DNA from 2 places in the Pukyongiella litopenaei genome. Region 2 is predicted to be linked to the other one. Evidence: riboswitches for the same ligand, from Rfam matches in the RefSeq annotation. Region 2 holds a riboswitch; the other holds the start of a gene.

Region 1 (5,160 bases), 370 kb from region 2:
CGACAGGTTCAGCGCCAGCGAGGTCAGCGCCGAGGCCAGCGCCGAGATGGCGATGCCGGCCAGGATCAGCGTGATCGAGGCGCCGCGCGGTCCGGCCAGCGCCAGGATCAGCAGCACCGCCAGTACCGCCATCGCCAGCGCCGCCAGCGGCAGCGCCAGCGGAAAGGCCAGCGCCAGCCCGGTCTGGAGTGCCAGCACCGCCCCCAGCGCGGCCGCGCCCGAGATGCCGATCAGGCCCGGCTCGGCCAACGGGTTGCGCAGATAGCCCTGCATCGCGGCCCCCGACAGCCCCAGCGATGCGCCGATCATCGCGGCCAGCAACGCGCGCGGCAGGCGGATCTCACGCATCACCACCGACAGCGGCGTGCCGTCATCGCGCAGCAGCGCCGCCAGCGATTGCAGCGGACCGGCGCTGGCAAAGCCGGTGACGAGCGACAGGGTGAACAGCGCCGCGCACAGCGCGATCAGGAAAACGGCGAGCCTCATTCCCCTGCCTCCAGCGACAGGCGCAGATCGCGCATGGCGCGGACCGCCTTCAGCACCCCCGGCGTGCCGCAGATCCAGTCGCGGTCGGTCAGCGTTCCCGCGATCCGGGTGCCGTCCAGCGCCTGCAGCGCCGGATGGGCCAGCACCTCTTCGGCACGGGCCTGACCGGGATAGTCGCGGCCGCGCACGATCACGTCGGGCGCCAGCAGCAGCAACCGTTCCAGCGGCAGCGTGCCGCCACGGGCCAGCCCGGCCTCGTCGGCGACATTGTCGAAACCGGCCGCGCCGAGGATGTCTCCGGCCAGCGATTGCGCCCCCGACGTGTAGCCGTTGACATAGTAGAGCGCCGCGCGCGGGCGGTGCCGGGGCGGGCGTGACAGCTCGGCCAGTTCGCGCTCGAAGGCGTCGATCGCCGCGGCTGCGGCGTCTTCGCGGCCCAGCGCCGCGCCCATCTGCGCGAGCAGGCGCGGCACGTCCGCCAGCCGCTGCGCCGGTGCGAACAGTTCGACCCGCAGCCCCAGGTCGCGCAGCGTCTGCACCGTGGCGGCGGCGGTGAAAGTGCCAGCCAGCACCAGGTCGGGGTTCAGCAGGAACACCTCTTCGGCCCCCGATCCGTTGACCGGATAGGCGCTGGCCGTTTCGGCCATGGCCGAGCTTGCCGGGTCATGGGCCAGCCGCGACACCGATACCAGCTGGCCGGGCGCGGCGAGCGACAGGGCAAGCTGGTCGGTGCACAGATTGACCGAAACCACCCGCTGGGGCGGCGCGGCATAGGCGGCCGCGCCGGTTGATGCCCCGGTCGAAAACCAGGTCATCCCCAGCGCGGCCAGCGCCGGTACCAGCCTAGAAGGCCGCACGCAGCCCCACATAGAACCCGCGGCCGGGCGCGTTGTAGCCGGCCGAGGTCTGGTATTGCTCGTCAAAGATGTTCTCGATCCGCAGATAGGCATCGGCGGTGTCCGAGAGCGCGTAGCTGATGGTGGCGTCGGTGACGGTGTAGTCGTCCATCACCGTGCCGAATTCATCGGGCCGGTCGGCGACGTGATGCACGGCCAGGTCGCCTTCCCAACGCTCCGCGAAGGTGGTGGCGAGGCCGAACACGAAATCATGCCCCGGCACCCGCAGCAGCCGGTTGCCATTGGCGTCGACCGCGTCGGTATAGGTGTAGTTGGAATAGACCGAGAAGCTATCCGACAGCACCCAAGCCCCGGACAGTTCCACGCCCTGCGAGGTCGAGGTGCCCGGAACCTGCTGATACTGGCCGGTGAAGGGCTGCGGGAAGCTGGTCAGGGTCACGAACTGGATCAGGTTGTCGATCTCGGTATGGAACGCAGTCGCCTTGACAAAGGACCCGCGGCCGAACTGCTGTTCGACGCCCAGCTCGAAACTGGCGCTTTCCTCGGGTTGCAGGTTGGGATTGCCATAGAGCGTGTGGTTGAGTTCATAGAGCGACGGCGCGCGGAACCCGGTGGCGGCGACCGCGCGAATGATGGTGTTTTCAGCCGGGCGCCAGGCTGCGGCCAGCCGCCCCGACAGGTTGCCGCCGAACTCCGAATGGTCGTCCCAGCGCAGCGACGCGGACAGGTCAAGGCTGTCATTGGGGGCATAGAGCGCTTCGGCAAAGATACCGGTCATGTCGGCATCGCCGCTGTCGACGCCGGACACGAATTCCTCGCGTTCCCAGTCACCGCCAAAGGTGAATTGCAGCGCCTGCGAGACATCCCAGACGCCGGTATAGTCGAGCCGCTTGCGAGTGCCGTCGAACGGCGTGTCGAACCCGTTGGACGAACTCACCCGGTCGTTGTTGTAATAGGTGCCCGAGAATGTATGCGTGACCGCGCCGGTCGCCAGTTCGGCAAAGGCGCGCAGGGCACGGGTCTTGGTGGTGTTGGTTTCGTCAAAGGGCGGCACGCCGTCGCCGCCGAACTCGTCGAAATCGCCTTCGGAGTTCAGCGCATATCCGGTGACGCCCAGGGTCAGCGTGTCGGTGGCCATGATATCGGCCGAGAAATTCAGCTGCGTGCCTTCATAGCCATCGGGTTCGGTCCCGGCGGCCTTGGACGAAAACCCGTCCGTCTGCACCCGGCTCATGCTGAAAGACAGCCCGCCGCGTTCGCCTTCGGTGGTCACGTTGAACCCGGCGCGATAGGTGTCATAGGTGCCGCCCTCGAGGCCGAAGCGCAGGACCGTGCCGGGTTCTCCGGTGCGCTGGTCCGACGACATGTTGATCACGCCGGCCACCGCGCGCGACCCGTAGACCGAGGAACTGGAGCCTTTCAGAACCTCCACGCGCGACAGGCCCGCGTTGGTCATGCCGGCCCAGTTGAACTGGACCTGGCTCGATGCCGGGTCGGTGATGTCGATGCCATCCATCAGGACCTTGACGTATTTGCCGTCCAGCCCGCGCACCCGCACGGTGGTGGTCGAACCCAGCCCGCCATTGCTGCTGGCCGATACGCCGGGCAGCAGCGACAGCCGGTCGGCCAGTGCGGTTTCGCTGGATTGTCTTAGTTCGTGGTCGGTCACCACATCGACGGTGGCGCCGGTGCGCTCAAGCGGTATCGGCGTGCCCGCCTTGTTCGCGTAAACCGAAATCTCGCCCAGATGCAGCGGATCTTCGGCCAAGGCCGGCGCCGCGACGGCAAGCGCGATCGCGGATGCGGTGGAAAACAGTCTGGTCATGTCTTTGGCCCTTTCCTGGTGCCGTTTCGGAGAGTTTGGAAAGGCCGGCGGCGCTTCCGCAAACGGTGGTCTGGATGTCACCATTGCGGTTTATGCGCCGCCCATACCAATGCACCCCGCACCGGATGAAGGTGATCGCGCCGGCAGGTCTCCTGACTTGCGGGTCACAGCGCGGGACCGTCCTTCCCGGACCAGGATGGTCCAGTGGTTCGTTCGGGCCGCGCTCACCGCCTACAGTTGCGGGGGCAGTCGCGGAGTTGGCCATTGCCGGCCGCACCGCGTTCCCTTTAACGGCGACTCGCATCGCCGAACCAGAGCGGCACTCGAATAGGACGCATTGCGCAACGGATCAAGCGGCGATGCGTCGATCATGGGGCAATCGTGTCTTGCAGGACCGGCGGCGGGGCGGTATCCGGCAGGCTCCGTCCCAGATCGAGCAATTCAAGGAACCGTCCATGACCGATACCGTGACCGATGCCACCTATAGCGTGACCGCCGGTGAACTGCGCAGCTTCATCGAGCGGGTCGAACGGCTCGAGGCCGAAAAGAAGGACATCGCCGAGCAGCAGAAAGAGGTGATGGCCGAGGCCAAGGCACGCGGCTATGACACCAAGGTCATGCGCAAGATCATCGCCCTGCGCAAGCGCGACGCCAATGACATCGCCGAGGAAGAGGCGGTTCTGGAACTCTACAAGGAAGCGTTGGGCATGTAATGTGCCGGGCGCGGGCGGACCGGCGGGGCAGGGTCAGCCGGTTCCGACATCCATCCGCGCCACCGATACCGATTTGACCAGCGCATAGACCCGTTCGCCGGGCGCCAGCGCCAGCGCCGTCGCCGAGCGGCGGGTGACGCGGGCCAGCAGGCGGTCATCGCCGCAGCGCAGCCCGACCATCATGCCGGGGCCCTCGCCGCCGCGCAGTTCGGTCACCTCGCAGGCCAGCACGTTCAGCGCGGACTGCTCACGCGGTTCCGGGCGCGACAGGATCACGTCACGGGCCAGGATACGCACGCGCGTCGGCGTGCCCGGCGCACTGTCGATCGCGGGCAAGAACAGCCGCCCCCCCGAAAACGCCAGTTCGGTCAGCCCGTCCTCGTGATGGAGCGCGACGGTCGCGGGCAGCACCGCGCCCGCGTCACGCAGCCCGATCTGGCGGACCGTGGCCGGGTCGGACAGCACCCGTTCGGCGGGGCCGGTCCGGGCGACATGGCCATCCTCCAGCACCACCACGGTCGTTGCCAGCCTCGCCACCTCGGGCACCGAATGGCTGACATAGAGGATCGGAATGCCGGTGCTGTCCCGAAGCCGTTCGAGATAGGGCAGGATCTCGGCCTTGCGGGCGGCGTCGAGCGCCGCGAGGGGTTCGTCCATCAGCAAGATGCGCGGCCGCGACAGCAGCGCCCGTCCGATGGCGACCCGCTGCTTTTCACCCCCCGACAAGGCGCCGGGTCGCCGGTCCAGCAGCGCGCCGATGCCCAGGAGCGCACAGACCTCGTCGAGCGACGGCCCGTTGCCCGGCGGGGCGAACCGGGCACCATAGGTCAGGTTGCGCCGCACCGACATATGCGGAAACAGCCGCGCGTCCTGGAACACATAGCCCAGCCGGCGGCGGTGCGGGGGCAGGTCGATGCCCGCATCGGCATCGAACAGGGTCTGGCCATGCAGCTCGATCCGTCCGCCCCGTGGCGTCAGCAGCCCGGCCACGGCGTTGACCACCGTGGTCTTGCCGCTGCCCGAGCGGCCGAACAGGGCGGTGATCCCGCCGGGGGCTTCGAAACCGATCTGCAGGTTCAGCCCGCCCTGGCGATGGGTGATGTCAACCGTCAGGCTCATTCCCCGGCCACCCGTTTCGCCGCCCGCCGCGCCAGCACCTCGGAGGCCGCCAGCGCCGCCAGCGCCACCACCACCGAGATCGCCACCAGCCGCAGGGCCGGGGCTTCGGCGCCGGGCACCTGCAGGAAGGTGTAGATCGCCGAAGGCAGCGTCTGGGTCT
Region 2 (5,160 bases):
CCAATTCGGAGAAAATTCAGATGCAAGACGTTGAGTACGTGAAATCCGTTCTGGCCAAAGAATACGAAACGTCTCATCCTCATGAGATTGAATATCCGAATTTAAGCGACGTGATTGATGGCAATGAGTTCGACTACCCCGCTGGAACTGTGTTTGGCGAAACACCGAACGGCAGCAAAAGCCCAGAGGGGCACGATTATCTCTGGTTTAAACACGGAGAGAAATCGATCCTCACGCATCGGTTCATTGTGGCAGTAGCCCTTGGCAAGTGGGTACCGAGAGATTTTGATGTGGACCACATCAACCATAATCCGTCAGACAATAGACCGGAAAATCTTCGCGTCGTCACTAGACGCGACAACAACGGAAATCGGCGCAGAGTTCGATTGTCTGAGCTTGCTGACCTCAATGAGGTTACTTCCAAGGTTGCTGATCGCAAAGCGAAGAAGACTCCAGAAATTCCGGAACCGCAAGAAGCGGTTGAAGACCCATTTGCCAAATTCCTGAACAGCGGTCCCGTAACTGAGCCTTTTTTCACCGGCGAAACGAAGCCTGCTGAACATAGCAACGGAACATGGCATAAAACAAACTTGGGGTCGTGGCATCTTAAATTCGAATGACGATTGTATCGCCAATTCGGTCGTAGAAAATAATAGCAAGAAACGCATTCTCAGACCTGCAACCCCGCAGCGCGAACCTGTTCAGGCGTCACCAACTTTGAAGCGATCAAATCCTCGATCTGCCGGTTGGTGATGTGGCGACACAAGGGATGGCGCTCGTGGATCCACTCGGCGAGGCTCGCACGGCCCTTGGCTTCGGCCGCTCGCGCCTTCTCTCGGTCCGCCTGTACCTGGGCAAGCCCCTTCTCCCAACGCCGCATCTTGAACCAGTTGTCTGAGAAGCAGACCTTGCTGCGCGTGTAGCCCTCGCTTTCCTTCGCATAGGCTTTGACCGCCTGAAGCAGGTCATCGAGCTCCACACCGGCTTTCACAGCCGCTGCGATCAGGCGCAGACTGGTCCGCCGGTCTCGGATCCTATCCTCGGGATAGGCCGCCAAGATCTTCTCAGATTCAAGATCTTCAACCTCCTCCGCCGCCTCGCGCTTGCGCGTAGGTGGTTTATGGATGGTTTTAGGATGGTTTGGGGTCCACCGTGAACCCCGTACCCCGTTCACCGTGGACCCCGTACCGGGTTCAGGCTGGACGGGGTTCACAGTGACCCCCGTCTCAATGTCGGGCTCAGCCGTGGGTTCGAGCGCGGCCACGCGCTCCAACGCAATCCGGTAAATGACGGTGTAACCGTTCTTGCACTGCCGCCGCCCTGTCTCAATCAGAATGCCTTCGCGCAGGAAGTCGATGATGGTGCGCTTGACCGTGCTCTCGCTGAGCTCTGTGTGGCGCTGGATCGTCCCCTTGGAACACCAGATGCCAGAGCCGTCATCGCTCGCTTTGTCGGCTAGGAACATGATGATCTGCTTGCGCGCGGCGCTGCCAAAGCGGCGCTCGGCGCATTCATTTGCGATGCGCCAGCTCATGATCTCACCGCCAATTGGGTTGAGGTCAGACCGGAAATGCCGTAGGTATCGGGGCGGAAATATTTTTCTATGCCGTTGAGGTGGGTGGCGGCCCCCTCAGCGGTTTTTCTTTGCCTTTTCGTCAGAGCAAGAGCCGGTGAAAAACCGTTTACTTGGGCCTCGTAACCTATTGAAAAGTGACCCTGAACGAAACAAGCACGTTTACAATTTTTCCCTTTGAAATCAGCAAAATTTTTCGGATTGCAAATCCGTGTACACCGGTTCGATTCCGGTACTCGCCTCCATCCCAAACGATCCCCCTGCAGAGTTCAGCCACTGGCATTTTGCCTCCGAATACTCAAATTCTGTTCTGCTCTCGTATTCAACCAGGGTCGGCGTTTCCGGTATTCGGCATACGTTGAGCGCTTCTCTGGTTGGGGCCTTTCATGCGCCAGCCCCGTGAGCGATCAAAAAAGAGTTCGGGAAAAGAACAACACGATATTGACAGATCTCGCGGCACGACATCTATATGGTGTAGCTTTGGTGCCCATGACCAACCACATGGGTGAAAAGGGAAACCGGTGTAAATCCGGTACTGCCCCCGCAACTGTAAGCGGCGAGCCGAGGTCCGAAACCACTGGTGCGCAGCACCGGGAAGGGGGCCGACGCGTCATAGCCGTGAAGTCAGGAGACCTGCCAGGGCGAGAGTGATGACGACCACGGGCGGTGGGCCCGGGCGCGCATATCGGTCGCCGCGGCGCCGGTGTCGTGGTCCATGCCCCCTGCCACAACAAGAGAAAAGGGACAGGCAATGACCATCACCGTCTATTCGAAACCGGCCTGCGTGCAGTGCACCGCAACCACCCGCGCCCTGGATGCCCGTGGCGTGAGTTACGAGATCGTCGACCTGACCCAGGATCCGGCGGCGATGGAACTGGTGCAGGGGCTGGGGTACCGGCAGGCCCCGGTGGTCATGGCGGGCGACGACCACTGGGCCGGGTTCCGCCCCGACATGATCGGCCGCCTGTCCTGAGCCCATGGCCGATCTGGTCTTTTTCTCGAGCGGATCGGGCAACACGCGGCGGTTCATCGAAAAGCTGGGCCTGCCGGCGAGCCGCATCCCGGTCCGCAGCGGCAACCCCCTGCCCCACATCGCCCGGCCATTCGTGCTGGTCTGCCCGACCTATGCCGATGGCCAGGGTCGGGGCGCGGTGCCCAGGCAGGTGATCCGCCTGCTGAACGACCCGGCCCGGCGGCGCCTGCTGCGAGGCGTCATCGCCAGCGGCAACCGCAATTTCGGCGCGACTTTCGCGCTCGCGGGCGATGTGATCGCCCGAAAATGCAACGTCCCGGTCCTGTATCGCTTCGAGTTGGCCGGGTTCGACACCGATATCGCCCGCGTGCGCGCCGGGCTCGACAAATTCCGGGGGACCGAATGCTTGATGCCCAGCTGACCAGCGATCTCGATTACCACGCGCTCAACGCGATGCTGAACCTCTATGACAAGGACGGCCGGATCCAGTTCGACGCCGACCGCATGGCGGCGCGGCAGTATTTCCTGCAGCATGTGAACCAGAACACCGTGTTCTTCCATTCGCTGGACGAGAAGCTCGGCTATCTCGTCGACGAGGGATATTACGAGCCCGAGGTCCTGGCCCGCTATGACCGGGCGTTCCTGCACCGGATATGGGAGGCCGCCTTTGCGCTGAAGTTCCGGTTTCCGACCTTTCTCGGCGCGTTCAAATACTACACCTCCTACACGCTCAAGACCCGCGACGGGCAGCGGTATCTCGAACGCTACGAGGACCGGGTCGTGATGGTGGCGCTGACGCTGGCGCGCGGCGATGAAACGCTGGCCATGCAGCTGATGACCGAGATCGTCGAGGGCCGGTTCCAGCCCGCCACGCCGACCTTCCTCAACGCCGGCAAAAAGGCGCGCGGGGAACTGGTGTCGTGTTTCCTGCTGCGGCTCGAGGACAACATGGAGAGCATCGGGCGCGGCATCAACTCGGCGCTGCAACTGTCCAAGCGCGGCGGCGGCGTCGCCCTGATGCTGACCAACATTCGCGAACACGGCGCCGCCATCAAGGGCATCGCCAACCAGTCCTCGGGCATCATCCCGGTGATGAAGCTGCTCGAGGACAGTTTCAGCTATGCCAACCAGCTGGGCGCGCGCCAGGGCGCCGGCGCGGTCTATCTGAACGCGCACCATCCCGACATCATGCGGTTCCTCGACACCAAACGCGAGAACGCGGACGAGAAGATCCGCATCAAGACGCTCAGCCTGGGCGTGGTGATCCCCGACATCACCTTCGAGCTGGCCAAGCGGAACGAGGACATGTACCTGTTTTCGCCCCATGACGTGGAAAAGGTCTATGGCTGCGCCTTTTCCGACATCTCGGTGACCGAGAAATATCACGAGATGGTGGACGACCCGCGCATCCACAAATCCAAGGTGGGCGCGCGGCAGTTCTTTCAGACCATCGCCGAGATCCAGTTCGAGAGCGGCTATCCCTATGTGATGTTCGAGGACACGGTGAACCGCGCCAACCCGATCGACGGACGCATCACCATGTCGAACCTGTGTTCGGAAATCCTGCAGGTGAACGAAGCGTCCGAGTTCAACGACGATCTCAGCTATGCCCATATGGGCACCGACATTTCCTGCAACCTGGGCAGCCTGAACATCGCCCGCAGCATGGATGGCGGCGACCTGGGGCAGACCGTGGAAACCGCGATCCGCGCCCTCAGCGCGGTCTCCGAGATGAGCGCGATCGACAGCGTGCCGTCGATCCGCAAGGGCAATGACGAAAGCCATGCGATCGGACTGGGCCAGATGAACCTGCACGGCTATCTCGCCCGCGAACACATCCACTACGGCAGCGCCGAGGCACTGGATTTCACCAATATCTATTTCTGCACGGTGCTGTATCACTGCCTGCGGGCATCGAACGCGCTGGCGCGGGAAAAGGGCGAAACCTTCAGCGGCTTCGAGCGGTCGAAATATGCCAACGGGTCGTTTTTCGACGCCTATGCGGATGTCGACTGGCAGCCCGAAACCGACCGGGTCCGGGCACTGTTCGACGAGGCCGGCATCGCGGTGCCGGGACGCGAGGACTGGGCCGCGCTGAAAGCGGCGGTGATGCGGGACGGGTTGTTCAACCGCAACCTCCAGGCGGTGCCGCCCACCGGGTCGATCAGCTATATCAACAACTCGACCAGTTCGATCCACCCGATCACGTCACGGATCGAGATCCGCAAGGAAGGCAAGATCGGCCGGGTCTACTACCCCGCGCCCTACATGACCAACGACAATCTCGACTATTACCGCGACGCCTATGAAATCGGTCCCGAGGCGATCATCGACACCTATGCCGCCGCCACCCGGCATGTGGACCAGGGCCTGTCGCTGACCCTGTTCTTCAAGGACACCGCCACCACCCGCGACATCAACCGGGCCCAGATCCATGCGTGGAAAAAGGGCATCAAGACCATCTACTACATCCGCCTGCGCCAGCTCGCCCTCGAGGGAACCGAGGTGCAGGGCTGTGTTTCGTGTTCCCTGTGAGGCTGCCATGAAAGACCTGACCCAACCGACCCGCCCCGTCCCCGCCGCCATCAACTGGAACCGGCTTCAGGACGACAAG

What was found. Region 2 has a riboswitch for cobalamin ahead of nrdH (glutaredoxin-like protein NrdH). Riboswitches for the same ligand answer to the same signal wherever they lie in the genome.
Region 1: another riboswitch for cobalamin. It lies ahead of C6Y53_RS00195 (TonB-dependent receptor plug domain-containing protein); the one in region 2 lies ahead of nrdH (glutaredoxin-like protein NrdH).

Annotation. Positions count from the first base shown of each region.
Region 1 covers NZ_CP027665.1:33,255-38,414, reverse strand. The annotation lists gene C6Y53_RS00205 (FecCD family ABC transporter permease) at 1-486, opposite strand, end outside; gene C6Y53_RS00200 (ABC transporter substrate-binding protein) at 483-1,343, opposite strand; gene C6Y53_RS00195 (TonB-dependent receptor plug domain-containing protein) at 1,330-3,168, opposite strand; cobalamin riboswitch at 3,294-3,499, opposite strand; gene C6Y53_RS00190 (DUF2312 domain-containing protein) at 3,624-3,881, shown strand; gene modC (molybdenum ABC transporter ATP-binding protein) at 3,915-5,000, opposite strand; gene modB (molybdate ABC transporter permease subunit) at 4,997-5,160, opposite strand, start outside.
Region 2 covers NZ_CP027665.1:3,550,482-3,555,641, reverse strand. The annotation lists gene C6Y53_RS17400 (HNH endonuclease signature motif containing protein) at 21-620, shown strand; gene C6Y53_RS17395 (hypothetical protein) at 671-1,534, opposite strand; cobalamin riboswitch at 2,038-2,228, shown strand; gene nrdH (glutaredoxin-like protein NrdH) at 2,325-2,546, shown strand; gene nrdI (class Ib ribonucleoside-diphosphate reductase assembly flavoprotein NrdI) at 2,551-2,967, shown strand; gene nrdE (class 1b ribonucleoside-diphosphate reductase subunit alpha) at 2,949-5,081, shown strand; gene nrdF (class 1b ribonucleoside-diphosphate reductase subunit beta) at 5,089-5,160, shown strand, end outside.